Regions from separate parts of the Streptomyces sp. NPDC057445 genome, predicted to be linked through region 4. Evidence: riboswitches for the same ligand, from Rfam matches in the RefSeq annotation. Region 4 holds a riboswitch; each other region holds the start of a gene.
What was found. Region 4 has a riboswitch for cyclic di-AMP ahead of ACFU5O_RS09915 (NlpC/P60 family protein). Riboswitches for the same ligand answer to the same signal wherever they lie in the genome.
Positions count from the first base shown of each region.

Region 1: another riboswitch for cyclic di-AMP. It lies ahead of ACFU5O_RS07010 (peptidoglycan DD-metalloendopeptidase family protein); the one in region 4 lies ahead of ACFU5O_RS09915 (NlpC/P60 family protein).
Region 2: another riboswitch for cyclic di-AMP. It lies ahead of ACFU5O_RS30950 (peptidoglycan DD-metalloendopeptidase family protein); the one in region 4 lies ahead of ACFU5O_RS09915 (NlpC/P60 family protein).
Region 3: another riboswitch for cyclic di-AMP. It lies ahead of ACFU5O_RS24020 (C40 family peptidase); the one in region 4 lies ahead of ACFU5O_RS09915 (NlpC/P60 family protein).

Region 1 is NZ_JBHVDH010000002.1:477,501-485,024, reverse strand. It holds gene ACFU5O_RS07015 (SGNH/GDSL hydrolase family protein) at 1-719, opposite strand, end outside; gene ACFU5O_RS07010 (peptidoglycan DD-metalloendopeptidase family protein) at 897-1,928, opposite strand; cyclic di-AMP (ydaO/yuaA leader) riboswitch at 1,933-2,089, opposite strand; gene ACFU5O_RS07005 (tyrosine-protein phosphatase) at 2,767-3,582, shown strand; gene ACFU5O_RS07000 (DUF6126 family protein) at 3,599-3,745, opposite strand; gene ACFU5O_RS06995 (helix-turn-helix domain-containing protein) at 3,757-4,392, opposite strand; gene ACFU5O_RS06990 (aspartate aminotransferase family protein) at 4,460-5,845, opposite strand; gene dxs (1-deoxy-D-xylulose-5-phosphate synthase) at 5,842-7,524, opposite strand, start outside.
Region 2 is NZ_JBHVDH010000022.1:16,706-24,229, forward strand. It holds gene ACFU5O_RS30945 (PrsW family intramembrane metalloprotease) at 1-1,276, shown strand, start outside; gene ACFU5O_RS30950 (peptidoglycan DD-metalloendopeptidase family protein) at 1,368-2,420, opposite strand; cyclic di-AMP (ydaO/yuaA leader) riboswitch at 2,432-2,567, opposite strand; gene ACFU5O_RS30955 (PP2C family protein-serine/threonine phosphatase) at 2,882-4,021, opposite strand; tRNA gene ACFU5O_RS30960 (tRNA-Met) at 4,426-4,499, opposite strand; gene ACFU5O_RS30965 (DUF5988 family protein) at 4,650-4,850, opposite strand; gene ACFU5O_RS30970 (FBP domain-containing protein) at 4,940-5,428, opposite strand; gene ACFU5O_RS30975 (hypothetical protein) at 5,692-5,883, shown strand; tRNA gene ACFU5O_RS30980 (tRNA-Lys) at 6,049-6,121, opposite strand; gene ACFU5O_RS30985 (hypothetical protein) at 6,246-6,449, opposite strand; partial or broken gene ACFU5O_RS30990 (FG-GAP-like repeat-containing protein) at 6,429-6,650, opposite strand; gene ACFU5O_RS30995 (DEAD/DEAH box helicase) at 6,699-7,524, opposite strand, start outside.
Region 3 is NZ_JBHVDH010000012.1:82,445-89,968, forward strand. It holds gene ACFU5O_RS24010 (ATP-dependent Clp protease proteolytic subunit) at 71-706, shown strand; gene ACFU5O_RS24015 (hypothetical protein) at 712-1,020, shown strand; cyclic di-AMP (ydaO/yuaA leader) riboswitch at 1,383-1,538, shown strand; gene ACFU5O_RS24020 (C40 family peptidase) at 1,541-2,017, shown strand; gene ACFU5O_RS24025 (DUF6328 family protein) at 2,152-2,670, shown strand; gene ACFU5O_RS24030 (LysE family translocator) at 2,624-3,277, opposite strand; gene ACFU5O_RS24035 (LysR family transcriptional regulator) at 3,360-4,271, shown strand; gene ACFU5O_RS24040 (ATP-binding protein) at 4,308-4,766, opposite strand; gene ACFU5O_RS24045 (helix-turn-helix domain-containing protein) at 5,041-5,898, shown strand; gene ACFU5O_RS24050 (DUF397 domain-containing protein) at 5,912-6,130, shown strand; gene ACFU5O_RS24055 (8-amino-7-oxononanoate synthase) at 6,138-7,277, opposite strand; gene bioB (biotin synthase BioB) at 7,435-7,524, shown strand, end outside.
Region 4 is NZ_JBHVDH010000003.1:434,085-441,608, reverse strand. It holds gene ACFU5O_RS09935 (LuxR C-terminal-related transcriptional regulator) at 1-71, shown strand, start outside; gene ACFU5O_RS09930 (alpha/beta hydrolase) at 198-1,340, shown strand; gene ACFU5O_RS09925 (NlpC/P60 family protein) at 1,381-2,478, opposite strand; gene ACFU5O_RS09920 (hypothetical protein) at 2,706-3,059, shown strand; gene ACFU5O_RS09915 (NlpC/P60 family protein) at 3,199-4,353, opposite strand; cyclic di-AMP (ydaO/yuaA leader) riboswitch at 4,352-4,516, opposite strand; gene pcrA (DNA helicase PcrA) at 4,726-7,209, shown strand; gene ACFU5O_RS09905 (M23 family metallopeptidase) at 7,459-7,524, opposite strand, start outside.

The sequences.
Region 1 (7,524 bases), on a different contig from region 4:
ATCCACGGCACGAGGTGCTCCCGCGCCCACTGGATGTCGTCACGCCGGACGTCGAACGTGCCGCGCGGCGGCAGCGGCGGCCACGGCTGGTCGGGGTCGGCGGGCACCTCGATGCCGAGCACCTGCGCGGCGCGCAGCGCGACTCGGGTGTGGCCCTCGGGCGAGAGATGGAGCCGGTCGCCGTCCCACGCTCGTCTGTCCTGGACGGACTTGAGCGACCACAGGTCGAGGACGGGGCAGTTGTGGCGGTCGGCGATGGCACGCACATGCGCGGTGTATGTGGCGATCTTGCCGCGCAGATGACGGAGCACGGGCACGCCCCGGGTGTCGAAGCCGGTCGTCACCATGACGGTGCCGACGGCACCGGCAAGGTCGGCGACGGCTCGTTCGAAGCGCTCGGCGACATCGTCCGGGTCGGTGCCGGGACGGATGATGTCGTTGCCTCCCGCGCAGAACGTCACCAGGTCGGGTGCGAGTTCCTTCGCCCGCGGGACCTGCTCCTCCACGATCTGGTCGAGGAGTCGTCCGCGTACGGCGAGATTGGCGTAACGGAACGTGTGCTCCGGTACACGGTCGTCGAGAAGGACCGCAAGGCGGTCCGCCCAGCCCACGAACTGTCCCTCTGGTCCAGGGTCTCCGACGCCCTCGGTGAAGCTGTCACCGATCGCCGCGTACGACCCGAATGCGCCATGTGCTCTTGATCTCGAATCGTCTGCCACGTCGAGACATCATTCACCGGGTGAAGTGACCTACGCCACCGTAGGGAGGGGTTGACGTGGCGTGACATAGACCACCTGGTCAGGTTCTCGCAAAGTGGGAATACGGCGGAACACAGACGTCCGCCACCCCCTCCGTCAGGAAAAGGGGCGGCGGACGTCACTGACGTTACGTCAGCTTCAGATCGACACGCCGTGCTGCCGGAGATAGGCCAGCGGGTCGATGTCCGAGCCGTAGCCCGGTCCGGTGCGGATCTCGAAGTGCAGGTGCGGGCCGGTGGAGTTGCCGGTGGAGCCGGAGAGGCCGATCTGCTCGCCGCCGCGAACGCTCTGGCCGGACGAGATCGAGAGCGAGGAAAGGTGGGCGTACTGCGAGTAGGTGCCGTCGGTGTGCTGGATGACGACCTGGTTGCCGTAGGCGCCGGCCCATCCGGCCGAGACCACGGTGCCCGGGCCCACGGACTTGACCGAGGTACCGACGGAGGCGATGAAGTCGAGACCGGTGTGGTAACCACTGGACCACATGGCACCGGGGGTTCTGTAGGCGGTGCTGATGCTGCCGGTGACCGGAGCGGTGTAGTCGGTGACCTTGCTCGGCGCGGCGGGAGCTGCGGCCGGCGCGGCGGGAGCTGCGGCCGGGGCCGCGGCGGGGGCGGGGGCAGCAGCCGCACCCGAGCCGGGACGGGAGGCGGCGGGCCCGGCGGCGGCCGCAGCACGCTCGGCCGAGCGGGACGAACGCTCCTCCTTGGCCGGAGCAGCGGCCTCCTTGGCCGGAGCAGCGGCCTTCTTCGCCGGAGCAGCGGCCTTGCGCTCCGCCGGGGCCTTCGACTCGGGCTTGCCGCCGATCGTGAGCTTGAGCCCCGGGTGGATCAGTGACGGGTTCTCACCGACGGCCTCGCGATTGTCGGCATACAGCTTCTTCCAACCGCCGTCGAGGTCCTGCTCGGCCGCGATCTTCGAGAGGTAGTCACCGGCGACGACCGTGTAGCTCTTGGGCGCCTTCGGAGCCTTGGGCGTCTGCGGGGCGACGGCCCCCTGGGCGACGGAGGCGACATGACCGGAGGTCACGGCGGGAGCGGACTTCTCCACAGCGTGCGCACCGGCGGTGCCGATGAGCGGGAGTGCGATGGCGGCGCCACCCGTACCGGCGGCGACGAATCCGCGCGTGAACGGGCTGGTCCTCGGACGGCGGTGCTTACCCTTTCCGGGCATGGCGAATTCCTCTCCGGCGCCTGCGAGGTGAGCTGTCGGGTTCGGGCTGGAGATGCCCGGCCGCGCATGCGCGACTTCACCCCTAGCCGTCCGGTACTCCCGGCCGGCGGACTTACCTGGGTCCCCCGCTCCTGCCACACGTGGATGGGTGCGATATTCCGGACGGCGGCAGGATTGGGCGATCCGACCGGATTGCGGTGACCGTAAGCGAGCCGGACCGAGGGGAACAAGCCACCTCATTCGGTCGGCATTCGCCCGCCCGATATCAACACGGAATTTCCGGTCACACTCCGTGGATTCGGGATCTTCGATGTCCTTACGGACAAGGGGAATTGACCGCGGCACACGGCAACAGAACGTCACGAATATGATCCCGCTCACTGCGCGGAGGCCATCTCCCTTGTTACCGGGGCGCGTTATGCGAAAACAGTCAATACGGACAGAAGGGCCATTAGAGACTCATGCCGACAATCTCTAACTTCGCGGATGGAACGCAGCGATCACACATTCCGTCGCCGCAGCCAGGCACCACCGCGTCGAGATCACCCCGGAGCTCCGTGTCCGTTCCGTGATGCAGCAGCAAGGTCGCAGCGGAGTCGTCCCGCAGCCGGTGATGGAGGTCGAGCGCAAGAGCGTGAACGGGACCAGGGAAGGGCGGCCACAGCCCGGAGCAGCGTGCACAGCGGCTCCCCTGCCGGACAGAACCCGGATACGCCCCCACCGACCGCGCTCCCAGAGCCGCAGGAACCGAGATGATTGCCTGAGGAATCAATGTCGTATGGTCAGGATCGCGCCACTGTCGGCGAGCAGTGCCGACCGCAGACACGGAGGAGTCCCCGTGACGCAGCAGCTGCCCCAGGTCCCCTCGACCGAACCTGAGCTCTCCGGCGTGCGCAACTTCCGGGACGTCGGCGGACTGCCGACGGTGGACGGGCGCCAGGTGCGGTACGGCCGGCTCTTCCGCAGCGGTCACCTCGCGCACGCCACCGACAGCGACGCCGCCTTCCTCGCGTCGCTCGGGCTCCACACGATCTTCGACTTCCGCAATGCCGCCGACCACGGGCTGGAGGGCCCGGACGTCGAGCTGCCCGGGGTGCGGAACGTGAACATCCCGCTCAGTGATCCCGCCGACGGCGCGGAGTTCTGGGGGATGGTCCGCGACGGCAACCTCGACCAGCTGAAGTCGATCCTCGCCGACGGCAAGGCGGCCGGCCGCATGTCCGCCTCGTACCGGGTGATGATCAAACACCGCACGGCCGAGCACAGCCGGGTCCTGCACGCGCTGGCGGAGGACAGCGTTCCGGCGCTGATGCACTGTGCGGCCGGCAAGGACCGCGCGGGTCTCTCGATCGCCATCTCGCTGCTCGCGGTGGGGGTGGAGCGGGATGCCATCGAGGCCGACTACCTGAAGTCGAACGACCCGCACCGGCGCTACAAGGTGCGCCGCAGCGACTCCTCCCCCGCGGGGATGTCTCCGGAGGTCATGGAGCTGCTGAGCCCGCTCTTCGACGCCCGGTCCGAGTACCTCGCGGCGGCGTTCGCCACCATCGAGGAGACCTGGGGCAGCACCGAGCGCTACCTCTCCGAGGGACTCGGCGTCTCGTCCGAGACACGCGAGCGGCTGCGCGAGCGGCTGCTGGACGGCTCGGTCTGAGCCCCGCAGCCGCCGGTCAGCTGCCTCCGACGGTGAACAGCAGGTAGAGGAAGGCCGCGAACAGGTGGCCCGCGACCAGATAGGCGAACAGCCGGACGATCAGTCCGACGGGAAACGTCTGCTCCTGGTTCGCGTCGTTCTTCGATGACGGCTTCTTCGGCATGGCCAGTCTCCTCAAGCGTGCGGGTGGGCGTGCGGGTCGGGGCTCTGCAGCAGGGTGTGGACGAAGAGCAGCTCGACCCCACCCGGTGCGACCGCGGCGATACGGTGCGGCGTCAGCGAGTCGAAGTGGGCGCTGTCCCCGGGTTCGAGTTCGTGCACTGTCTCGCCCAGGCCGAGCCGCAGCCGGCCTTCGAGTACGTACAGCCACTCCTCGCCGGGATGGACCCTCACCAGGTCCCCCTGGCCCCCGGCCCCGTGGGGCACCCGGACCCGCAGGGCCTGCATGGCGCGCCCACGGCCACCGGCCTGCTGGTAGGTCCAGCCGTCGGCGGCTGCGTGGCCCGTCCGGTCGCCGCGAATGATCGCGTCGCGTTCCGGATGCAGCTCGCCGAGCAGCTCCCCGACCGTCGTACCGTAGATCCTGGCGAGGGTGAGCAGCATGGGCAGCGACGGCTGCCGGTTGCCGGTCTCCAGCCGGGAGAGATGGGCAGGCGACAGACCGGCGCGCTGCGCCGCGGCCTCAAGGGTGAGGCCCTGTCGACGGCGCAGTTCACGCAGCCGGGGCGCGACCTCGGGCAGTTCGTCGACCGCCTTCGCGGCGGGCTCCTGGCGGTGCGGCCCGGAAGACTGTCCGGCAGAAAGGCTCATGCCGCTATTGGGCCAAAATCTTTCCTCTGAGGCAAGTAACTTGCCTCAGAGGCAAAGGACAGGGGCCTCAGCGATTGGCCACGGCCTGCTTGACGAGTGTCCTGCCGAAGTCCCACATCAGGCCGCTTCCCCCGTGCGCGTCGTCCATGACCGCGGTGAAGGCCTGGACGAAGCGCTCGACCTCGGCCTCGCCGATGATCAGCGGCGGGATCAGCTTGATCACTTCCAGATGGTCACCGGAGACCTGGGTGAGGATCCGGTGCTTCTGCAGCAGCGGCACGACCACCATCTGCGCGAAGAGGCCCTTGCGAGCGGCCTGCAGCACGGTCCACCGGCTGCGCAGCTTCAGGGAGGACGGCCTGCCGAACTCGATGCCGATCATCAGCCCGCGCCCGCGGACGTCCTGCAGCAGTTCGTAGCGCTCGACGAGCGCCGCGAGCCGTGTCCTCAGCAGTTCCCCGGTGATCCGTGCGTTCGCGACGATCTGTTCGTCCTCGATCACCGAGAGGACCGCGAGTCCGGCAGCCATCGCCTGGGCGTTCGAGCCGAAGCTCGCGGAGTGCACCAGCACGCGGTCCATCGACGAGTAGACCTTCTTGAAGATCCAGTCCTTGCCGAGGGTCGCGCCCACCGGCACGTAGCCGCCCGAGAGCGCCTTCGCGACGCACACCAGGTCGGGCTCCACGCCCTCCTCGTGCTGGTAGGCGAAGAAGTCGCCGGTCCTGCCGAGGCCGGTCTGCACCTCGTCGGCGATGAGCAGTGCGTTGTGCCGGTGCAGCAGCTCCTGGGCCGCGGACAGGAACCCGGGCGGCGCCTCGTGCACCCCCTTGCCCTGGATGGGCTCCACCACGAAGCCCGCCACATCGCCCCGCTTCAGCTCCCGCTCCAGCGCGCCGAGATCCCCGAGCTCGATCGCGGTGTCGGGGAGCAGCGGGGCGAAGCCGTCCCGGAAGCCCGCCTCGCCGTTGACCGAGAGCGAGCCTGTGGTCAGCCCGTGGAAGGCGTGCGTGCAGTACACGATCCGCGGCCTGCCGGTCGCGTAGCGGGCGAACTTCAGGGCCGTCTCGACCGCTTCCGTGCCGCTGTTGCCGAAGAAGACCCGGTCGAGATGGGGGCTGTGGGCGAGCAGCTTCTCGGCGAGGAGTCCGGGCAGCGGCGGGCAGTCGAAGCGGGTGAGGTCGGCGAGCGAGGCGTCGAGGACGTCGTGCAGCGCCTTGCGGACGACGGGGTGGTGCCGGCCGAGGCCCATGACCCCGAAGCCCGCGAGCATGTCGAGGTGGTCGTTGCCGTCGGCGTCCCAGAAGTACGCGCCCTCGCCCCGCTCGTATACCTTGTCGAAGCCGATGGTGCGGAGCATGCGCGGCAGCTGGTGGTTGAGATGTCTCGTGTGCAGCTCGTACCGTTCGCCGCCGCGCTCGGCGAGCAGGCGCCCGAGGTCGAAGTCCTTGCTCATCGTCCGTGCTCCTCGGGCTCCCGGGTCGCCTTGCGGCGCGCCAGCGCGGCACTGATCCGGCCCGCGATCTCGACCGGCGTCAGACCGATGTCCGCCAGCACCTCGCCGCGCTTCGCGTGCGCGAGGAACTGATCGGGGATGCCGAACGTCCGCAGCGGTACGTCCACGTCGGCGTCCCGGAGCGCCTGTCCGACGGCCGAGCCGACCCCGCCCGCCCGGCTGTTGTCCTCGACCACCGCGACGAGGCGGTGCCGTCCGGCGAGCGGGGCGAGCTGTTCGTCGACGGGCTTGACCCAGCGCGGGTCGACCACGGTGCAGCGCACGCCGCGGGCCTCCAGCAGCTCGGCGGTCCCCAGACACACGGACGCGAGGGCCCCGACCGAGACCAGCAGCACATCGGCGTGCTCGCTCCGGTGGAGCACGTCCATTCCGCCGATCCGCTCCAGTGCGGGAAACGGCTCGCCCACCGACTCCTTGGGGAAGCGCAGTACGGTCGGCGCGTCACTCACGTCCACGGCCTCTCGCAGCTGTGCCCGCAGCTGGTCGGCGTCGCGCGGGGCGGCGATCCTGAGCCCGGGGACGACCTGGAGGACCGACATGTCCCACATGCCGTTGTGGGAGGCCCCGTCCACGCCGGTGACCCCCGCCCGGTCGAGGACGAAGGTCACCGCGCAACGGTGCAGGGCGACGTCCATCAGGAGCTGGTCGAAGGCGCGGTTGAGGAAGGTGGCGTAGACGGCGACGACGGGGTGGAGACCCCCGGTGGCGAGCCCGGCCGCGGAGACGGCCGCGTGCTGCTCGGCGATGCCGACGTCCCAGACCCGGTCGGGGAAGCGTTCGGCGAACCTCGTCAGGCCGACGGGATGCAGCATGGCCGCGGTGATCGCCACGACGTCGGGCCGTTCTGCACCGATCGCGGCGATCTCGTCCCCGAACACCGAGGTCCACGACGGACCGCCGGCCGGTGCCAGCGGCTCGCAGGTCAGCGGGTCCATCACGCCGACCGTGTGGAAGCGGTCCGCCTCGTCCTCCAGCGCGGGCCGATAGCCACGGCCCTTCTCGGTGAGGCAGTGCACCAGCACCGGTCCGTGGAAGCGTTTGGCCCGGCGCAGCCCCGACTCGACGGCGGCGATGTCGTGGCCGTCGATCGGGCCGATGTACTTCAGCCCCAGATCCTCGAACATCCCCTGGGGGGCGAAGGCGTCCTTGAAGCCCTTCTTGGCGCCGTGCAGCGATTCGTAGAGCGGCTTTCCGACCACCGGTGTGTGCTCGAGGACGTCCCTGCCCCAGGCGAGGAAGCGCTCGTAGCCGTCGGTGGTGCGGAGCGTGGCGAGATGGTTGGCAAGGCCGCCTATCGTCGGCGCGTACGAGCGCTCGTTGTCGTTGACGACGATGATCAGCGGCCGGTCCTTGGCCGCGGCGATGTTGTTGAGTGCCTCCCAGGCCATCCCGCCGGTCAGCGCGCCGTCGCCGATGACGGCGACGACGTGGTCGGTGCTGCCGAGGACCTGGTGGGCCTTGGCGAGTCCGTCGGCCCAGCCGAGGACGGTGGAGGCATGGGAGTTCTCGATGACGTCGTGCTCGGACTCCTCGCGGGACGGATAGCCGGAGAGGCCGCCCTTGCCGCGCAGTTTGGAGAAGTCCTGCCGGCCGGTGAGGAGCTTGTGGACATAGCTCTG
Region 2 (7,524 bases), on a different contig from region 4:
GTGCGACGAACAGCCGCGGTTCGACGCCGTACCGGACCGTGGGCGCTGGCGCTACAAGCCGCGCCGCGCCTTCCGGCACGGCAGGGCCCTGCGCGCCTGGACGGTGATCACCCTGCTCGCCCTCTCGGGACTGGTCATCCTGGCGCTGGTGCGTGAGCAGACCGGCACAGAGGGCCTGCTCGTGGGCCTCGGCCTCGCCCTGCTTCCCGTGCCCCTGCTGCTGGCGGCGTTCCGCTGGCTGGACCGCGTCGAACCCGGCCCCTGGCGCAACCTCGTCTTCGCCTTCGCCTGGGGTGCCTGCGCCGCCGCGCTCGTCGCCATCATCGCGAACTCGTTCGCGACCCAGTGGATAGCGACCGCGACGGCCGATCCGGCATCGGCGGACACGATCGGCGCCACGGTCATCGCACCGGTCGTCGAGGAGAGCGCCAAGGCAGCCGCCGTCCTCCTCATCTTCGTCTTCCGGCGCCAGGACTTCACCGGGATCGTCGACGGCGTCGTCGTGGCCGGCTTCACGGCCACCGGCTTCGCCTTCACCGAGAACATCCTCTATCTCGGCAGCGCGTTCGGGGAGGACCAGGAGTTCGGCCATTCCGGCCTCTCGTCCGTCACCGCAGCGACCTTCTTCGTGCGGATCGTCATGTCCCCGTTCGCGCATCCGCTGTTCACCGTGATGACGGGCATCGGCTTCGGCCTCGCTGCGGTCACCGCCCGGCGGCGGAGGCTGCGCAGGACGGTGCTGCCGCTGCTCGGCCTCGCGCTCGCGATGGGCATACACGCGCTGTGGAACGGCTCGGGGGTGTTCGGCCCCTGGGGCTTCTACGCGGTGTACGTGGCCGTCATGGTCCCGGCCTTCGGGCTGCTGACCTGGCTGGCGATCTGGAACCGGCAGCGAGAGCTGCGTACGGTCGCCACCCAGCTCCCCGCGTACGCGGCGGCCGGCTGGCTCTCCCCCACCGAACCGCTCGCCCTCTCCTCGATGCGGGCGCGCACCGTGGCCCGCGACACGGCCGGCCGCACCCACGGCCCTGCTGCTGCCCGTGCGGTCTCCGAGTACGAGGCCTTCGCGACCTCTCTTGCCTTCCTCCGCCACCGCGCCCACCGGGGCACGGCAGGACCGGACTTCGTGGCACGCGAGCAGGAGCTGCTGCACCACCTCTGGCAGCGCAAGCACGTCGCTTCGCCCGCGCTGGCACACGCGGCGAGGGCGACGGGCCGGGTGTGGGCGCCGCCGCCCTATCTGGACTACGGGGGGTACAACCCGTACCGGGGATAGCGGGCCCGGACCTGGACTCCCGGCCCGGACTCGCGGGGTCCGGAGCCGTACGCACGACCTGGTGCCGTGCGTACGACCGGGACACGAGGAATCAGACGGTGAGGCCCTTGCCCCGCAGCCACGCCGCCGGGTCCACCCCGGCACCGCCGGGCGTGTGCACCTCCAGGTGCAGATGCGGGCCGGTGACGTTACCGGTCGCGCCCACGCGCCCGATCGTCTCGCCCGTCGAGACCGACTGCCCCGCGCCGACGGTCATCGACGACAGGTGGCAGTACCAGACCTCGCTGCCGTCCTCGAGCTCCAGCACGATGCGGTATCCGTACGCTCCCGACCAGCCCGCGGACTTGACGGTCCCTCCGTGCACGGCCTTCGCGGGCGTACCGGTGGGGGCGGCGAAGTCGAGGCCGGTGTGGTAGCCGGAGGACCACATGGAGCCGGCCTCGCCGAACGTCGAGGTGAGCGTGTACGAGGACGTCGGCAGGGAGTAGCTCGCGGCGAGCTTGGCGAGCCGCTCGGCCTCCGCCTTGCGCTCCGCCTCCTCCTCGGCCTGCTGCTTCTCCTTCGCGGCCTTGGCCTCGGCCGCCGTCTGCTGCGCTCTCGCCTCGGCCGCGGCCTTCTCTGCGGCGGCCTTCTCGACGGCCGCCTTCGCCTCGTTGTCGGCCTCGGCCTGCTGCTGCTCGGCCTGCTGGAGGATCCGTGCGCGCAGCGCCTCGCCCGCACCGCCCTGCTGGGTGTCGGCGGCGGAGGCCGTGTCGGCCACGGACATCGCGGTGAGCGGGGCGTCGTTCCGGTTGCCGTCCTGCTCGTCGGAGTCGTCCGACATCAGGGAGCCCACGCCCGGCAGCGACTGGGCGTCCGGGAGGTTGTCCGTGATGGTGTCGGGCAGGGAGATGGAGACCGCCGGCTTGTCCTGCGCGGTGGCTATGCCTCCGGCGCCGACCGCGGCGATGACGCCGACTCCGAGAACGGTGGAGCTCCGGGCGAGTCCGTTGCGCTGCTTGACGACGCGGTGCCTGCCACGGACCGGGCGGACGGTCTCCTCGGTCGGGTTCCATTCCTCCGCCCCGGTGGCCGGGGCCCACTCTGCGGTAGGGACCCACTCGGTGGTGGGGGGTTCTTGGAGGGCAGGCTCGTTGGACGCCACGGAGGCGTTCTCCTTTCCTTCCTTCTCGCCTACCGGGTTAGCTGACGGGTTCGGAGCAGGAAGGTCTCCTACGAGCACCACGAAGTGCCCGATTCACCCCAATTGGTGGTTCCCCGGTTCCCTTGCGGGATTCGGCGCATGCGCACGGTGCCGTCTCTTGCGACGGCTGGGACGACCGCGCTGCGTTATCGAACGTTAATAGACGCGGGGGCCGTATTCCAAGCTGTTCTGGCTGATCATTAACGGTTCCATGGCAGGACTTAACAGTCAGAAATGGAAGGAATCGGGCGAGTTGACGCCTACTCACAGGACACCCCTGCCCTGACGGTGCGTCATATGTTATGCGGAGGGCTGCCTTTCAATTACGTTCCGTCGCAATGCCGAGCTCCGGGGCATCGTCACCTCCCTCGTACGGCTGCGCACGCCTTCGTGGGGCAACGCCCGGCCTCGTGCGGCGACCCTCAGGGGACCACCGGCATCGTGCGGCGCCGCTGCGGCTGCCGCGCCCCGGGCCGGCTGACCGCGAGCAGCGCCATGTCGTCCGTCGCCGCGCCGCCCGTATGCCGTCGCACATCCTCGACGAGCGCGTCCAGCAGCTCCTCCGGGCCGGGAAAGATCCGGCCGTCCAGCCTTGCGCGCGGATCGTAGAAGGCTCCGTGCGTGTCGCGCGCTTCGGTCACGCCGTCCGTGTAGAGCAGCAGTGTCGCCCCGGACGGGAACGGCACGTCGTCCGCGTGATCCGGCCAGTGACCCAGATCGCCCATGCCGAGCGGCAGCGCGTTCCGGCTCGGATCCAGCGTGTCGAGGCCCCCGTCGGCGTACAGCACGAGGGGCGAAGGATGGCCGCGGTTGACCACCCGCACATGTCCCTCCCCGTGCGGGATCTCGGCGAGCACGGCGGTGGTGAACCCCTCGACCGCGTCGAGCCCGGAACGGCGCGTGTCCCGCGCGAGCGCACGCTCCAGGCGCCGCGCGACCCGCTCCAGCGAGGTTTCCTGCTCCGCCGCCTCCCGGAACGCCCCGAGCAGCACCGCCACCGTCTCGACCGCGCCCAGCCCCTTCCCCCGTACGTCCCCGACCACCAGCCTCACGCCGTGCGGGGTGTCCTCCACCGCGAACAGGTCCCCTCCGATGAACGCGTCCTCCTGCGCCGCCTCGTACCGGGCGGCGATGTGCAGCCCACCGATGCGCTCGTCGGGCGTGGGCAGCACGGCCCGCTGGGCGGCCTCCGCGATGACACGCGCGGAGGCGAGGCGCTCGCCGCTGCGGCGCAGAACGCTGTTGATGTAGAGGGCGAGGCCGGAGACCGTGAGCACGGTCAGCACCTCGGTCGTCGCCGGCACCTGCCCCAGGGTGCCGTTGTAGACATGCAGGCCGATCACGAGGGCGACACTGGCGACCGCGCTGAGCAGAGTGCCGCGCCAGGAGAAGAACGGGGCCGCCAGCAGCGGTGCGGCGGCGAAGAACGGCGAAGCCCGGTAGGCCTCCGGGGTGACCAGATCGAAGACCACGCCGATGACCATCACCAGCCAGGGCAGCAGCAGGGCCAGCCGACGGCCGCCGTTGCGCCGTGGCCCGTCGTCGCCTTCTTTCTGCGCCACCAGTGGTCTCCTGCCCGGTCCACACGGCTGCGGACGGTACCCGTCCCCACCCAGGCTGGCCGGAGCCGCGCCGCGCGGCGAGTCGCCGTCGGCCAACCGGGCTATCCACGAGCGTACGTCCGGCGGCGCGGGGCCGCGGTTCACCAGGGGCCCTCCTGGCGACCGCGCCACGGGACGGCAGGTACGGCCGGCAGGTACGGGCCAGCAGGTACGGCCGGCGCGCCCAGGGACGGCGAAGGCGCCCGCGAGGCGCGGCAGGTACGGACCGGCGAGCACGGCAGTTACGGACCGGCGGGTACGTAAAGGTCCAAGGGGGACGTGCCATCCGCCTCCGGAACGGGGCCGGGGCACACGAAAAGCGCCGAGGGCCCGGATCCTGATGGATCCGGGCCCTCGGCGTTCAGTAGCGGGGACAGGATTTGAACCTGCGACCTCTGGGTTATGAGCCCAGCGAGCTACCGAGCTGCTCCACCCCGCGTCGGTGAACACAACCTTACGCCATCGGAAGCAAGATCCACTCCAATTCACGGCTCGGGCGACGTGACGCTCGTCGCTCATGCCTTCGGGCACGCCGACACGGGTCGCGCGCCCTCCACCGGACGCCCGGCCCGAGCCCGCTCGTGGCGGCCTACTCGGCGACCTCTGTGCGCTCCCACCACTCGTACACGGGCAGCCGCCCCTCCGGGCTGTCCTCATGGCGCGACGTGACCTTGAAGTGCTCGTATCCGCCGCGGTGCGGAATCTTCAGCTCCTGTCCGGGAGGAGTGATCGGCACGATCCGCCCCGCAAGATCGTCCGGCCCGCCATGCAGGAGTGCCTTGCTAGTCATACCTCCAGTGTCCCCACCCCGGGAACGGCCCCGCACCTTGTGCGGGACGCGCCAGGTCGGGCGGAGCGGCCCTGGCCGGGCCGAGCAGGTCAGAGCCGGTCGAGGAAAGCGAACAGATTGGCTCTCGTACGCCCGATCTGCTCCTCCACCGTGAGGGACTCCTGGAAGCGCCCGCCGGGCACCGGCACCTTGATGCCTCGTACATAGAGGGAACAGTCCAGGTCGGCGCACATGTATATGCCGACCGAGTTGCCCTCGCGGCCCGCCGGGCCGGTCCTGCGGGCCGTCATGAGCGAGACGCCGTCGGAGGGGTGGGTGGTCAGGCAGAGGGAACACATGCTGCGGTGCAGATTTCCGCGCTGCCGGGACGGGAAGCGCAGCGACACACCGACGAGCCGGCCGTCCCGCTCCGCGACCAGATAGCTCCGGTCGGGCGCCCCGGGGTCGTTCCACCCGAGGAAATCCAGGTGCTCCCAGGGCCTCTCGGCAAGATCGCGCGGTACGGCCAGGCGCTTGGCCTCCCCCTTCGAACAGTTGACGAACGATGCCCGGATGTCCTGTTCGGTCCATGCCTTCATGTCAGCGACGCTACTGCTGCCTATATCTACTAGGCAAGCGACTAATTGCCCTAGGCAAAGCTCATCCGCGACCCCGGCGGGCACCGACCCCGGCGGGCACCGGTCGACACCGGTCGTCACCCGTGCGCCGGTGACGCGCGGTACCTCCCCGGGTCTCGGCGACCTCGGGACGACCGGGAGCGTCGGAGCCGCCCGCGGGCCTCGCTACGGCACCGGCCGCAGGCCCTGGTGACACCCAACCGGCCTGCCACCATGATTGGTTCATGCCACCGCACTGGATAACGTTCGTGCCCGAGAAATCCAATGGCGACGTGACCCTCGGCGATCTTCAGGACTTCGTCAGGCGAGCCGTTGACGCCGGTGTGCCGCTCACGCAGTCGATCGCGACCGAGCCGGAGAAGCTCAACAAACCGCTGAAGTGGGTCGGGGTCGTTGATCCCCTGAAGAAGTCGTGACCGCCGGCACTCAACTCGTACGAGCGCGGCCACCGCTGAGCACGGAGCACGGCTGGAGCAGGGCCGGTCCGCCACGGCCGGGCATCTGCCGGGCGGGTGCCCGGCACCTCCGCCCGGCCAAGAGCGGTGCCCGGTCGGAAGTCTCTCCGACCGGGCACTGAGCGGTAGGCCGTGTGGGACTCGAACCCACAACCAACGGATTAAAAGTCCGCTGCTCTGCCAATTGAGCTAACGGCCCTCGGCACAACACCCCTGAGCATAGCCGGACCGGACCGGGACGCCGATCGGGTATTGGGGGTGTGCCCCCGGCGAGGGCGCCGGGGGCACATCTGTGCGGACGCCGAAGGGCATCCCGGTGAGCGTCAGAAGACGCTCCTGCACGTCTGTCGGCCGCCGCCGGGCAGCTCGGAGTGTCCGGGGTGGTCAGCCGATGCTGACGTAGTGCTTCCCCTGCTCGTGGCGAGCTGCTTGCGGACCGGGAACGCTCCCTTGTTGTCCGGGTCGTAGAGGTGGGCCGCACCCGACGGCGTGCGCACGACGAAGTCCTGGCGGCCGTCGGCGTCCATGTCACCGCTCGCGACGAGCGCGTTGAAGGCGTTCCGGCCCGAACTGACCTTGGTTCGGGGCGAGAAGCCGCCCTCGCCGTCGATGCCGCGGTGGAGCCGGAGAACGCCGGAGCCGTCGCGGGTCAGGATGTCGCCGTGTCCGTCGCCGTCGGCGTCGCCCAGCTGCGGGAGACGGCCGTACTCGTCTTTGCAACAGGACAGGGCCCGTACCTCACCAGGAGATACGGGCCCTGCTCAGTGGATCACGCGTCAGCCGTTGCGCTTCCAGCGCGGCTTGTCGTCGCGGCGGCCGCCGCCGAACGAACCGGAGCCGGAGCCCGAGCCCGAGCCGCGGTGGTCGTCACGGCGGCCGTACGGGCGGTCGTGGCCGGCCGAGCGGAAGCCGCCGCCCGAGGGGCGGTCGTCGCGGCGGTCGCGGTTGAACGGACGGTCGCTGCCGCCACGGTGCTCGCGACGCTCGAAGCCGCGGTCGTTGTCACGGCGCTGGAAGCCGCCCGAGGGGCGCTCGTCGCGGCCGTCACGGTTGAAGGGACGGTCGTTGTCGCGACGCTCGAAGGAACGGCCACCACGGTCGTCACGACGGTCGTTGTCCCGGCGGAAACCACCGGACGGACGGTCGTTGTCACGGCGGTCGTCACGACGGTCGTTGTCGCGGCGGAAACCACCCGAGGGGCGGTCGTCGCGACGGAAGCCGCCACGGTCGCCGTCACGGCGGTCGTTGTCCCGGCGGAAGCCGCCCGAGGGACGGTCGTTGTCCCGGCGGAAGCCACCGGACGGACGGTCGTTGTCCCGACGGAAGCCGCCCGAGGGACGGTCGTTGTCCCGGCGGAAGCCACCGGACGGACGGTCGTTGTCACGACGGTCGTCACGACGGAAACCACCACGGTCTCCACCGCGGTCGCGGCGATCGTAGTTGCCCCGCTCGTCACGGTGCGACGGGCGCTCCTCGCGGGTCTCGCGTACCGGCTCCGTCGCGACGGCAACCGCAGCCACGACCTCGGCCTCGGCCGCCTCCGTCACCTCGGCGACGGCCACCTCCGGGTCCTCGCCCCGCTCGCGCGCGGCACGCGCGACC
Region 3 (7,524 bases), on a different contig from region 4:
TAACGACCTGTACGTCCTGTACATTTTTTACAGAGGCTGCCGTGGCTCCGCACGAGGAGAGGTACACCAGATGGACCGTTCTTCCGCCCGATACGTCCTGCCGGAGCTCGCCGAGCACACCAGCTCCGGACTCCGCACGCTCGATCCCTACTCGAAGCTGCTGGAGGAGCGGATCATCTTCCTCGGCACACCGGTCGACGAGACATCGGCCAACGACGTCGTCGCCCAGTTCCTCTATCTCGAGTACGCCGCCCCCGACCAGGACATCAGCCTCTACATCAACTCCCCCGGCGGCCCCATCAGCGCGATGACGTCGATCTACGACACGATGCAGGTGGTGACCTGCGACGTGGCGACCACCTGTCTGGGCCAGGCCGCCTCCACGGCCGCGGTGCTCCTCGCGGCCGGTACGCCCGGCAAGCGCATGGCCCTGCCGGGCGCGCGGGTGGTCGTGCAGCAGCCCGCGCTGCACGAGCCCGTGCAGGGGCAGCCGACCGATCTGGACATCCAGGCGCGGGAGTTGCTGAGGCTGCGCGAGCAAGTCGCCGCCATGCTGGTGCGCCACACGGGCCGGAGCACAGAGCGCATCTGCGCCGACATCGAGCGGGACACCGTGTTCGATGCCGCCGCCGCCAAGGAGTACGGCCTCGTCGACCACATCATCAGGAGCCGCAAGTCGTCGGTCGCTTCGTACGGGGCCCGGTGAGCCCCGTGCTGCCCCCGGAGCTGCCGCCGCTCCCCGCACTGACGCGCGCCGAGAGCGAGTTCATCGACCGATATCTCGAAGTCGTCGACCAGCTGGGCCGTATCAACCCGGCCAGAGGCATCCACACGTACGGCGCTCTCCGCGCCGCGCAGGCACTCGCCGCGCGGGCGATCGCCCTCCGGGACGCCCTGGCGCTGATGCACGCGCGCGGAGAGAGCGAGCTGCACGCGCGCACACTGACCCGCGCGCTGCGGGTGCTGGACGGGGAGCGGAGGGCGGCGCGAATCACCGTTCCGCCCGAATCCGACAGTTGACTCGGCGTCCGTGAGGCCGCGCAGGACACTCCACGACACGGCACAGGCGTACGAGTGGGTGTCGCCCAACCGGTGGAGCGACGGCTCCGGCACAAGAGCCGTGCGAGTTGCGCAGTTTGATGAGCCATCCGGCGCAATGGGTTGTTCCGCCGCTGGTACGGCCCTCGTCGTGCGGCCACCCGGAGTCGGCCAAATGGTCCTATCCACCTGAATGGATGAGTGGTGAGGAGCCTCACAAAACGTCGTTTCAACTCGGAAATCCGGCAGCGCGTGCGTCAAGATCCCAGGGACGACAAGCCCCCGCCACCGCGGCGGGGCGGTCCGGGCGGACGCCGAGTCCTGCCGCCGCACCGGATGCCTGGTCGACATCAGTGCTTCGGCAGGAGTGGAGGACCCACGCAGTACGGCCCGGCCGCCGACACGGCCGGACCTTGGGGTGAAGCCGCTTGCGCGGCCGGGCATCTTCGTTGGCCCGAACCCGACAGGTCATCCTTCACAGGCGGCTGACGAAGGGTTGCGCATGACTGCGCAGACACACAGTCCGTCCCTGCTCTCGCGGACGGGTGCCGTCTCGGCCATCACTCTCGCCGCCGTCGGCGGCTCCCTGATCGTTCCGGGCGGCGCACCCGAGGCCCAGGCCGCCTCGGCTCACGCCTCGAAGGCCCTCAAGGTGGCCGCGTCGAAGAAGGGCGCCCCGTACCGGTACGGGGCCACGGGCCCCTACCGGTTCGACTGCTCCGGACTCACCCTCTACTCGTTCAAGAGGGCGGGCAAGCGCCTGCCGCGCACGGCACAGGGCCAGTACAACCGCACCCGCCACATCTCCGCATCCAGCCGGCAAGTGGGCGACCTGGTGTTCTTCCATCACCGCGGAAGCGTCTACCACGTAGGGATCTACGCGGGTCACGGAAAGATCTGGCACTCCCCCAAGACCGGATCCGTCGTGAAACTGAGCAAGATCTGGTCCAGGAGCGTCAAGTACGGGCGCGTGGGCTGACAGCCGGACGCGGTCGCCGGCGCGCCGGGCCCCGTCGGGGCACTCGCGCCGGCCCCACCGGGCCCGTAGCCGAAGGATCAGCCGACCGGCCCAATCGGGTGCATGTTCCGTCGAGAATGGGCTAATCGTCATATATGCCCGACGACCATGTCCGTGCCCCACGGGACGAATCCGAGCTGGAGCGGGCCGACCGCAATTTCGCCGAGCTGCTCCAGGAGCTGCGGGTCGTCCAGACCGGCGTACAGATCCTGTTCGCCTTTCTGCTGACCCTCGCGTTCACGGCCAGGTTCCCGTCACTCGACTCGTTCCAGCGCGGCACGTATGTGACGACGCTGATGCTGGCCGTGGTGGCCGCGGCGCTGTTCACCGCACCGGCGGCGGTGCACCGTGGCCTGTTCCGCAAGGGTGCCAAGAAGGAGATCGTCTCGGTCTCCTCCCGGCTGGCGGGCGTCGGCATGGCGGTGCTCGCCCTGGCGCTGACCTCGGCGGTGCTGCTCGTCGTCGATGTCGTGCACGGCACCCCCGAGGGAGTTGTCGCCGCCGCGGTGACCCTGATCGTCTGCGCCGGACTGTGGGGCGCACTGCCCTGGGCCCTCGGCCGGAGGATCACTGAGCGAGAGGAGCGGTCACCAGCGTCAGACCGAGGACGGTGAGAGCCCCGCCGCTGACACCCTCGACGGCACGCGCGGGGCGCGGCCGGCGCAGCCACCGACCCAGCCGGTCCACCAGCAACGCCACCAGCGGGAACCAGACGAGTGCGAGTACGACGACGATGGTGGCCAGCAGCAGGGTGCGGGGCAGCACAGCGGCGCCGTCCGGTACGAACTGCGGCAGCAGGCTGAGGAAGAGCACGGGCGCCTTGGGGTTGAGCACATTGGTCAGGAAACCCTGACGCAGACTGCGCACGGTCCCGGCGCCGGTCACAGGCTCCTCGCGCTCCGGCCCTGACGCCCGCTCCGGCCCTGACGCCGGCAGCGGCCCGAGCGCGCTGCGCAGCGCCTGGACACCGAGGTAAAGGATGTACGCACCGCCCGCGATCTCCAGCGTCCGGTAGAGCACCGGCACCGCCGCCAGCAACGCGGCGAGTCCGGCGACGGCGAGCGCGGTGTGGACGAGCAGCCCTCCGGCGACCCCCAGGGCCGCCGCGACACCGTCGGCGCGGGATCCCAGCGCCCTCCGTACGACGACGGCGAAGTCGGCGCCCGGCATGGCGACCATGCCCGCGGCGACCCCGATGAAGGCGATCAGCTGTGCGTCCATGGACCCAGCCTGGACCATGGGCGCCCTTAGTGTGTATTTGGAATCTTCTAGGTCTGCCTGAAGGAACGCTTAAGGGGCGCCCATGTACGACCCGACGAGGCTGGCGGCCCTGGTGGCGGTCGCCGAGGCCGGTTCGATCACCCGGGCCGCGACCCGGCTCGGCTTCACCCCGCCCGCGCTCTCGCAGCAGCTGGCCAAGCTGGAGCGGGAGGCGGGGGCGGCGCTGCTGGTGCGCCACCATCGCGGGGCGCGGCTGACGCCCGCCGGTGAGGTGCTGGCCGCACATGCCCGCCGGGTGCTGGACGAGATGGACCGGGCGCGCCATGAACTGGCACGGCTGGCCGGGCTGTCCGGCGGACGGCTGAGGGTCGGCACCTTCACCACGGCCGGCGTCCATCTGCTGCCACCGGTGCTCAGTTCCTTCCGGCGGAGCCATCCGGACGTGGAGCTGACGGTCGCCGAGTACGAACCGCCGGACGGGGTCGCGGCGGTCGCCTCGGGCGAGGTGGACCTGGCGCTGACGCATGCGTACGAGCCGGCCGAACCGTTCCCGCTGCCCGCCGGGGTCTGTCTGGAGCCCCTGCTGGTCGAGGAGTTGGTGCTCGTGACGGCGCCGGGTCAGCTGCTGGCGGGTGGCTCGGGACGGCTGAGGGTCGAAGAGCTGGCCGGTCGGCCGCTGATCAGCAGCGCTCCCTCTCATCCGTCGCGCAAGGGTGTGGAGGACGCACTGGCGAAGGCCGGTGCGACCCCGGCAGTGGTGTGCGAGTCGCCGGGCTACGCGCTGGTGTGCGCGCTGGTCAGCGCGGGCCTTGGGGTCGCCGTCGTACCGGAGATGGTGGCTTCGATGGCGTCCAGTCCGCTCGGGGTGCGCCATCTGGAGCCGCCGGCCTTCCGCCGCACAATCTCCGTGGCGCACCTCGGCGACGCGTCCGGCCCGGCGGCCCGCTCGCTGCGGGCGCTGCTGCGGGCCGGGTTCGCGCGGGCCGGCGGATAGGGTCGCGCCGCGCCGGGTCGCCGGGCCCCTGGTGCTTCAGTTCAAGTCCGGAACGGCCGCGGCTGCGGGCGCCGGAGCGGGCGTCCACGGCAGGGCGATCCGGACGGTCTTGCCACCGTCCGGGGTGGGGATCACGGACAGCCGGCCGCCGTGCTCGGCGGTGAGCCAGCGGATGATCACCATCCCCCGCCCGTTGTCCTGCTGAACGGCCGCGGGCAGCCGCTGCGGCCAGCGCGGATGGCTGTCGGTGACACCGATGCTGAGCCGCTCCTCGCGCTCCAGCCGGAGGTCGACGGTGAAGGTCGGCGACTGTCCGAAGGTGTGCTGTACGGCGTTGGTGGCCAGCTCCGAGACGATGAGCCGGACGGTGTCCGCCGTCTCCGCCTCTCCAGGCAGGCCCCATTCGGCGAGGACACCGGAGACGTATCTCCGCGCGGCGGAGACCGAAGCGGGATCGCTCGGCAGAGTGACGGATGCTTCCTGGTGATCTGCCATGGCGAGCTGTCCCTTTCCCACCAGGGCCGGATGACGACACGTGGCGGCACATAGCGGGTGATGCGCCGGAGCGGCCCCGGACTGCGCTGGCCCCCAGAGTGCCACCGTTGGTGCCACTGTCGGCGGCCATCCACCCAGATATGCATATATCTGTCGCTCAAAGCGGTGAACTCTGCTACGCGAGAACGGATTTGGGCGCACACTTGATGGCTGCGTCAGCGGTGGCCACGGTCCGCCGGGCGGCTCGCCGGACGGGCGGAAGGAGGCGGCAGACATGCGGCACGGTCCAGCGGTGCGCAGGCGCAAGCTCGGTGAGGAGTTGCGCAGGTTGCGCCTCGGCGTGGGCCTCACCAGCCGGGAGGCCGCCCGGCTGGTGGGGTGGCACCAGTCGAAGGTGAGCCGCATAGAGACCGCGGCGAGCGGGGTGAAACCGGCCGATGTGGTGCGGCTGCTGGACGCCTACGGGATCACGGATCCACGGCTGCGCGAGCTCCTCGGGACACTTGCGGGCTCCGCCGGAGGCGGCGGCACGGGCTGGTGGCACGCCTATCGCGGGGTGATCCCGCCCCAGTACCGGGATTTCATCAGTCTGGAGTCCCAGGCGGGCGCCGCCCGGACGCTGGAGACCTCGGTGGTGCCCGGCCTGCTGCAGACGCCGGACTACGCACGGGCGGTGACCCGTTCGGCGCTGGACGGCGTGTCCGCCGCGACCGTGGACTCACTGGTCGAGGTGCGGCTCACCCGTCAGGAAGTGCTGCATGCGGACCGTCCGCTCCGGTTCAGCGCGGTCCTCGACGAGGCGGTGCTGCGGCGTCAGGTGGGCGGCCCCCGGGTGATGCGCGCACAGCTGGCGCGGGTGCGGGAGATGGCCCAGTTGCCCCATGTCCGGCTGCAGGTGCTTCCCTTCTCCACGGGAGGTTATGCGGGCCTCACGGGACCTTTCGTTATTTTCTCATTTCCGACCACTTCTGATCTGGATGTTGTTGTTCTCGACCATCTGACGAGTAGCCTCTACCTGGAGCGCAAAGAAGACCTCGAGGCGTACGGCGCCGCTTTCCGCACCATGCAGGCTCATGCGCTCTCGCTCCAGGACTCGTTGGATCTCATCGCCGGGATCGGTGACGGCGCGTAGGGAAGGCACGTCCATGTCGGCTCACCACGCACGCATACGCACCCAGATCTGCACCCCGTGGCGGCGCAGCAGCCGCAGCGTGGGAATGAACAACTGCGTCGAGACGGCTCGTTGCGCCGACGGCGCGCTGGCCGTGCGCGACTCCAAGAACGTCCGGCGGCCGCCGCTGCGCTTCTCACCCCAGGCGTGGACCGGCTTCGTCCGCGGGCTGCGCGCCGCCGCGACCCGCTGACCGTCGCTCAGGGAGCAGTCGTCAGGACCACCGCGACGGCCTCCTCGACCTGCTGATCCGTGAGGTCGGCCCGCGCCGTCAGCCTGATCCGTGAGATTCCGTCGGGCACGGACGGCGGCCGGAAGCAGCCGACGGCCAGCCCCTCGGCCCGGCACTGCGCCGCCCACCCCACGGCGGCCTCCGGGGACGGCGCCCGCACGGAGACGACCGCGGCGTCCGGGCGGGCCGCGGTCAGCCCCGCGCCCGTCAGCCGCTCGTACAGCGTGGCGGCGACGGCCCGGGCGCGGTCCGCGACGGCCGGCTCGCCGCGCAGCAGCCGCAGGCTCGCCAGGGCCGCGCCCGCCGCCGCCGGGGCGAGGCCGGTGTCGAAGATGAACGTCCGTGCGGCGTTGATCAGATGGTCGACGACCCTGGCCGGACCCAGGACGGCCCCGCCCTGGCTGCCCAGCGACTTGGAGAGGGTCAACGTCGCGACGACCCCTGCGGCTCCCGCGAGCCCCGCGGCGTCGAGCGCGCCCCGGCCGCCCTCGCCGAGGACGCCCAGGCCATGGGCGTCGTCGACGACGAGAGCGGCGCCGTGCGCGCGGCAGACCTCCGCGAGTGCGGTGAGCGGCGCCGCGTCGCCGTCCACCGAGAAGACCGAGTCGGTGACCATCAGGGCGCGCCGTCCCGGGTGGGCCTCGAGTGTCTTGCGCACCGCCTCCGGATCGGCGTGCGGGACCACGGCCGTCTCGGCACGGGAGAGTCTGCAGCCGTCCACGATGGAGGCGTGGTTGCCCGCGTCCGAGACGATGAGGGAGCCGTGCGCGCTCAGCGCCGTGAGGGCGGCGAGGTTCGCCGCGTAGCCGGAGGAGAACACCAGCGCGGCCTCGAACCCGCAGAACTCGGCGAGCTCACGCTCGAGTTCCGCGTGCAGTTCGGTGCTGCCGGTGACCAGCCGGGAGCCGGTGGCGCCGGCGCCCCAGCGGCGAGCGGCCGCTGCCGCCGCCTCGGTGATCTCGGGCCTGTGGGTGAGGCCGAGATAGTCGTTGCTCGCCAGATCGAGCAGGGTGGCGTCGGCGGTTCGCGGCCGGAGCGTACGTACGAGTCCGGCGTCCGCACGCAGGCGCGCCGCGTCGTCGGTCCACTCGAAGGGATCCTGAGGCATGGACTGCGGCATGACGGTCCTGTCCTTTTGTAGGCAGCGAACAGACCCTAGCCCGCGGCGGCAGAGGTCAGAGTGTGGCCATACACACACCTCAATCCGCGCGTGTTGTCGAGTTCCTCCTTGGCCGAGGGGTGTCCGGTAGGCGAGGATCTGCGCCATGGATCTCCTGAACACGCTGGTGGACAAGGGCCTGCGGCGTGAGCTGCCGACCCGTGAAGAAGCGCTCGCCGTGCTGGCGACCTCGGAC
Region 4 (7,524 bases):
TGCTGAGGAAGCTGCAGCTCTCGAACCGGCACGAGCTGACGAGGTGGGCGACGGCCCGTCGGCTCGTCTGATGCCCCCACTGTCTGATGCTCCGTCGGCCACGGGCGGCGTTCCGTGATGTTTGAGGCTCATTTGTGATGCAGCCGGTACACGGCGGCGGCAACCGGCCCGGTGCCTTTCCCCTCTGACTGTCCGTGATGAGCTTGACCGGGACTCCCTTCTTCGTGACCGCGATCGTGCTGGCCGCCGCCGCCGTGGTGCTTCCGCTGGCGCTGTGGAGCAAGGTGCGCGGGCCGGCTCTCGTGCGGGGGGCCGTCCGGCTGCTGATGGTCGGACTCGCCCAGGCGACCGCACTGCTGGTGGTCTTCGTCGCCGTGAACAACAGCAACGGTCTCTACGGCAGTTGGGACGATCTGCTCGGCACGGGCGACCATGTCACGGCCGCGGTCGACCTCGGCCGGGACGGCATGGCCGGGCTGCGTTTCACCGATCTGCCGTCCTCGAAGCAGACCTTCAAGCCCGCGGACGACCCGAACGTGGGGCCGGATGTGCGGGTCACCGAGTTCGACGGGCAGATCTCCGGTGTGCGGGGCGAGGTGTACGTGTGGCTGCCGCCGCAGTACAACGACCCGGCCTACCGGAACACGAGGTTCCCCGTCGTCGAGCTGCTGCCCGGCTACCCCGGCTCGTCCCGGGCCTGGTTCACCTCGCTCAGGGTGCAGGAACAGCTGAAGCCCCTGATGCAGCGGGGCGAGGTGGCGCCGTTCATCCTGGTCTCCCCGCGCACCACGCTGCTGGGCGGGATGGACACGGGCTGCGCCAACGCGCCGGGAAGGATCAACGCCGACAGCTGGCTCAGCGTCGACGTCCGCAAGGCGGTCATGGACAGCTTCCGCGCCTCGCGGCGGCCCGGCGGCTGGGCGGTCGCGGGCTACTCGGCGGGCGGCCACTGCGCGGCGAAGCTCGCCGTCGCACACCCGGACCGCTACCGGGCCGGAGTGAGTCTGTCCGGCTACAACGACCCGGCGGCCGAGAAGGCCTCCATCGCCGCCTTCGACCCCGAGCTGCGCCGCGCCAACAACCCGCTCAGCATCCTGGAGGCCGCTCCCGTCGCCCCCCGCACGGCGCTCTACGTCTCCGGGGCGAAGGGTGACGGTTTCGAGGCGGGCCTCGCGCTGCGCGCCGTGGCCAGGCCGCCGGCCACCGTCGATGTCGTCGAGGTCGGCGGCCCTCATGACACCGAGGGGTGGAGCCGCCAGATCCCGGACGTCTTCCGCTGGCTGTCCCGCCAGGTCGCCGCCGACGGAGCCCCCACCACGTCGGCGTCCGCGGGCCACTGATCGTGCCCGGGCCGGGCCGGGCCCCGGGGCTGCCGGACGGCTACACCGGCCGGGTCGCGCCCGCGAACGGCATCTGGTCGATCGGCGCGATCCGGACGGGCGCACCCGGGCGCGGGGCGTGGATCATCTGTCCGCCGCCGATGTAGAGCCCCACGTGCGAGATCCCGGAGTAGAAGAAGATCAGGTCCCCGGGCACCAGCTGGGAGCGGGGAACACTGCGGCCCGCGTTGATCTGGGTGTACGTCGTGCGGGGCAGGGACACGCCCGCGGAACGCCAGGCGGCCTGGGTGAGCCCCGAGCAGTCGTACGCGGAGGGGCCGGTCGCGCCCCAGACGTAGGGCTTCCCGAGCGCGCCGTAGGCGTAGGCGACGGCTTGGGCGGCACGGGGGTTGGTGGCGGCGGCCGGTCCTCCATCTGTCACGCCGGTACGGGCGGTGTCACGGTCGGCCCGAGAGGGGCCTCCCGTCCCGTCCCCGCCCGCGTACGCGGCGCGCTGCTCGGCCGTCATCCGGGCCAGCACCGACTGCGCGGCCGCGAGCCTCTTCCGTACCGTCGTCCGGTGCAGTGCCAGCTCCGCCCGGCGCGCCGTCAGCTCGGCCAGCCGCTCGTCCGCCTCCGCCCGCAGCTGGGCCATCTCCCGCGCCTGCTTCCGCATTCCGGTGATCGCCGCGGTCTGCCGCGCCCCGGCACGCTCGGCCAGTTCCGCCCCGGCCAGATATCCGTCGGGGTCGGAGGAGAGCGCGAGCTGTACGGCCGGGTCGAGGCCGCCCGCCCGGTACTGCGCGGTGGCGATCGAGCCGAGTGCGTTGCGGGAGGCGTTGAGCCGCTCCGTACGCCGCGCGGCCTCGTCCCTCAGCCTGTCCAGCGAATCACGGGCCCGGCCGGCCGCCTCCTTCGCGCCGTTGTACTTCTCGGTGGCCTCTTCCGCCTCCTGGTACAGCTTGTCGGCCTTCGCCTTCAGCTGCTCGGGTGTGAGGCCGGGCTCGGCGTGCCCTGAGCCGTCGAAGAGGGTGCTTGTCGCGGCACCGGTCAGCGCCAGGGTGAGCGCGGTACGGGCAGCAGAGCCGGAGAGCGGGCGCTGCTTGGGTTTGCGGTGCGCTGCCACGAGGGCCAGTCCTTCCGGAGTCCGGCAGTTCATGCCGAGCGGATCGGCGGCGGGCCGCACAGGGGAAACGGCCCGCCGCCGGGTCCGCCGGCGCGGCGGCCGACAGTGCGCCGCCCCGGACATGTGGCGGCGGTGGGAGTCGGCCACCTGGGGGAGGACGCTAGGCCTCCGGTATGTGCCAGGGAGGTGTCATGACCGGTATTGGCGAGAGTCGGACCGGCCGGGTCGCTTTTGGATCGCTCGGGCTAGGCTCCGGTGCCATGGACGTACTCATCAATGTCTTCGTCGCCCTGCACATCATCGGTATCGCGGCGCTGCTCGGCGGCTTCCTGACGCAGATGAAGGCGATGGGCCGTGGGACGGCGCGGTTCACGCCGGCGATGCTGCACGGCGCGCTGACGATGCTGGTCACGGGCGTTGCGCTGGTGGGGCTCAACGAGGCGGACGACCAGTCGGTGAACAACCTCAAGGTCGGCATCAAGCTCGCGGTGCTGGTGGTGATCCTCGCCCTGGTCTACGTCAAGCGGGACGAGGAGAAGGTGGACAAGGCGGTGTTCGGCGCGGTGGGCGGCCTGACGGTGGTCAACATCTTCATCGCGACGCTCTGGACGTGATCCGGCCGGCAGGCCTGGCGACCGATCAGGTTCCCCTTCCGGGGGCCGTCCGCATCGCGCCGCAACTCTCCCCGGTCGGAGGCCGGTTGCGGCGCGAGTACAGCAGGGTGCGGCGGCAGCGGCAGCGGCAGCCGGCGGTCTAGGCGGGGCGGACGCTCCCGTAGATCGGCATGTAGTAGATCGACTCCTCGCGGACGTTCGCACCCGGCTTCGGGGCGTGGATCATTTTGCCGTCGCCGATGTAGATGCCGACGTGGCTGATGTCGTCGTAGAAGAAGACCAGATCACCGGGGAGGAGATCCTTCGTCGCCACGCGCTGACCGACCTTGACCTGGTCCCAGGTGGTGCGGGGCAGATCGACCCCTGCGGCCTTCCAGGCGGCCAGGGTGAGGCCGGAGCAGTCGTAGGAGCTGGGCCCGGTCGCGCCCCAGACGTACGGCTTGCCGATCTGGGTGCGGGCGAAGGAGAGCACCTTCTCGGCCTTGGCGGCGTATGTCCCGCTCGAAGTGCCGGACCCCGTCCCCGTCTCCGCACCGGGGGCCGTGCCCTGCTCCTGCTCCTGCTGCTGCTCCTGCTCCCTCGCGCGGCGCTCCGCCTCGGCCTTGGCCTTGGCCTCCGCTTTGCGGCGGGCCGCTTCCTCGCGTTGGCGCTCCAGCGCTTCCAGCCGTGCCTTCTCCTCCGCCGTCAGCTTCGACAGGAGCGTCCGTGCCTCGGCGAGCTTGCGCTGGACCGTCTCCTTGGTGGTGCGCAGCGACTGCTGCGAAGCGGTCAGCGTCTCCAGGCTCCGGGTCGCCTTCGCGCGCTGCTTCGCCGCCGAGGCCTGCTGCTCCTCGAAGTCGGCGACGGCGCCGCGCTGTTCGTCGGAGAGCCGGTCCATCAGGCGGGTCTGGTCGAAGTAGTCCTGGGGGCTGTCGGCGAGGAGCAGCGCGGCGGTCGGCGTGACGGCACCGGTGCGGTACTGGGCGGCCGCGTACGAACCGAGCTCGCGGCGGGCCTCGTTCAGGGACTCCGTGCGCTCGGCGGCATTGTCGAGGAGCCGGCCCACCTCGCGGCGCTGCTCGGCGGTGTCCTCTTTCGCCTGGTTGTACTGCTGGGTCGCGGTGCCCGCCTGCCGGTAGAGGTCGTCGACCTTCTTCTGGACCTCTTCGACACTCGGCCGGGGTTCGGCCTGGGCGCTCTGGGTAGAGAGCAGGGTGACGCCCGCGAGGGCTGCCGTCGTGAACCCGACGGCGGGGGATTTCGTACGTGGACGCGTACGGGGCTGCGTCTTGCGATGCGACGCCAAGGCCGGCATCTCCTTCCGTGGACCGCCTACCGGGTTAGCTGTCGGGTTCGGACGGATCGGAAGGCTGTCCTACGGGCCGAGTTGAGCTTGGCCCGATTCACCCCAGTTGTGCATGGTGGGTCCCCGGTTCCGAACTTCCTTGCGGAATGCCCGGATTCGGCGTGGCTGCCCGATTGGCGTTGGTCGCCGATGAGGGGACGGGCTGCCTGGGCGAGCACGCTAGCCAAATCGTGGTGCTCCTGTGAAGGTCGATGTGCGATATGCCCGATACATTTCCGTGACCTTTACCTGTCGTGACTTTCATGCTACGGATGGTGATTGGCGGGTTGTGGTGGAAGGCGGAGGCGGGCTGTCGGTCCGGCGGCCTAGACTCGTAGAGCGATGAGCAGCCTCTTTGACGACAGCTTCCTGGCGGACCTCCAGCGCACCTCGGCCTCGGAGGAGCCCCCGCCGCCCGAGCACGGTGAGCATGACGACCACGGACCCCACGAGGAGGTCCCGCACGACCTCTTCGAGGGCAGGTTCGACGTGCCTCCGGCGCGGGACGTGCACTACCGCGACGGCGCGCCGCGCCCTGCCGTGGACCCGGCCGCGCTGCTCGACGGGCTGAACGAGCAGCAGCGCGCCGCCGTCGTGCACACCGGCTCCCCGCTGCTGATCGTGGCCGGTGCCGGTTCCGGCAAGACCCGGGTGCTGACCCACCGGATCGCCCATCTGCTGGGGACCCGCCGTGTCCACCCCGGCCAGATACTGGCGATCACGTTCACGAACAAGGCCGCGGGCGAGATGAAGGAGCGCGTCGAGCACCTCGTCGGCCCGCGCGCCAACGCCATGTGGGTCTCCACCTTCCACAGCGCCTGCGTGCGGATCCTGCGCCGGGAGAGCAAGAAGCTCGGCTTCACGTCGTCGTTCTCGATCTACGACGCCGCCGACTCGAAGCGGCTGATGGCGCTGGTCTGCCGTGATCTGGACCTCGACCCGAAGAAGTTCCCGCCGAAGTCCTTCAGCGCCAAGATCTCGAACCTGAAGAACGAGCTGATCGACGAGGAGGCCTTCGCCGACCAGGCCGGGGGTACCTCCCAGGACGGAGGCTCGGGGGGAGGTTTCGAGAAGACCCTCGCCGAGGCCTACCGGATGTACCAGGCGCGGCTGCGCGAGGCCAACGCGCTGGACTTCGACGACATCATCATGACCACCGTCCATCTGCTCCAGGCGTTCCCGGACGTCGCCGAGCACTACCGGCGCCGGTTCCGCCACGTCCTGGTCGACGAGTACCAGGACACCAACCACGCCCAGTACACGCTGGTGCGCGAGCTGGTCGGCACGGGATACGAGGATCTGGCCCCGGCAGAGCTGTGCGTCGTGGGTGACGCCGACCAGTCGATCTACGCCTTCCGCGGCGCCACGATCCGTAACATCCTCCAGTTCGAGGAGGACTACCCGGACGCCACCACGATCCTGCTGGAGCAGAACTACCGCTCCACCCAGACGATCCTCTCCGCGGCCAACGCCGTCATCGAGCGCAACGAGAGCCGTCGCCCCAAGAACCTGTGGACGAACGCGGGCGCGGGTTCGCAGATCACCGGCTATGTCGCGGACACCGAGCACGACGAGGCCCAGTTCGTCGCCGACGAGATCGACCGGCTGACGGACGCGGGCCACGCCAAGGCCGGTGACGTCGCCGTCTTCTACCGGACGAACGCACAGTCCCGTGTCTTCGAAGAGATCTTCATCCGGGTCGGCCTGCCCTACAAGGTCGTCGGCGGCGTGCGCTTCTACGAGCGCAAGGAAGTCCGCGATGTGCTTGCCTACCTGCGCGTTCTGGCCAACCCCGAGGACAACGTCCCACTGCGCCGCATCCTCAACGTCCCCAAGCGCGGCATCGGCGACCGCGCCGAAGCGATGATCGACGCGCTTGCGCTGCGCGAGAAGATCACCTTCCCGCAGGCGCTGCGGCGGGTGGACGAGGCGTACGGGATGGCGGCCCGGTCGGCCAACGCCGTCAAGCGCTTCAACACGCTGATGGAGGAGCTCGGCACGATCGTGGAGTCGGGCGCCGGTCCGGCCACCGTCCTGGAAGCCGTGCTCGAACGCACGGGGTACCTCGCCGAGTTGCAGGCGTCGACCGACCCGCAGGACGAGACACGCATCGAGAACCTTCAGGAGCTTGCCGCCGTCGCGCTCGAGTTCGAGCAGGAGCGCGGTGCGGAGGATGGCTCGGGCACGCTCGCCGAGTTCCTCGAGCAGGTCGCGCTGGTGGCCGACTCCGACCAGATCCCGGACGAGGACGAGGAAGGCAGCGGCGTCATCACCCTCATGACGCTGCACACGGCCAAGGGCCTGGAGTTCCCGGTCGTGTTCCTCACGGGCATGGAGGACGGCGTCTTCCCGCACATGAGGGCGCTCGGCCAGACCAAGGAACTGGAGGAGGAGCGCCGACTGGCGTACGTGGGCATCACGCGCGCCCGCGAGCGGCTCTATCTGACGCGTTCGTCGATGCGGAGCGCCTGGGGCCAGCCCGCCTACAACCCGCCGTCGCGGTTCCTCGAGGAGATCCCCGACGCGCATCTGCAGTGGAAGCGGACGGGACCGATGGCGGCTCCCGCCGGGCCGACCGCAGGGATCACGTCCTCCCTGTCGTCGTCGCGTTCGCGTTCCGGCCCTTCGGGCTTCGCGACGCGGCGTACGACCGACAAGCCGGTGATCGCGCTGGCGGTCGGTGACCGGGTCACGCACGACCAGTTCGGGCTCGGGACCGTGATGGCGGTGACCGGTTCGGGCTCGGACGCGCAGGCCACGATCGACTTCGGGGACGCGAAGCCCAAGCGGCTGCTGCTGCGGTACGCACCGGTCCAGAAGCTGTAGCCGGGACAGAGCCGCGGCGGGTCACGGCAAGCGGAACATGAAGGACGCGGGCCGGTCCAGGGTCTGTTGTTCGGATCAGGCCGGATCGGTCAGCGGGGTCCGGCGGCAGGCATCGCAAGGCGGAGGAAGGATCCCGTGCGGTGGGGCGCCTCCCGGCGGTGGCCGGGGGACGTCGGCGACCGACGACGACGCAGCCACCAGATGCGGCGCCAGGGCACGCGACCCCGGCAGGATCCCGAACGAGAGGCCCTAGGACGGGCTGAGGCCGTGGCTGCGCAGCCACGAGAGCGGGTCGATCGCGGACCCGGCTCCCGG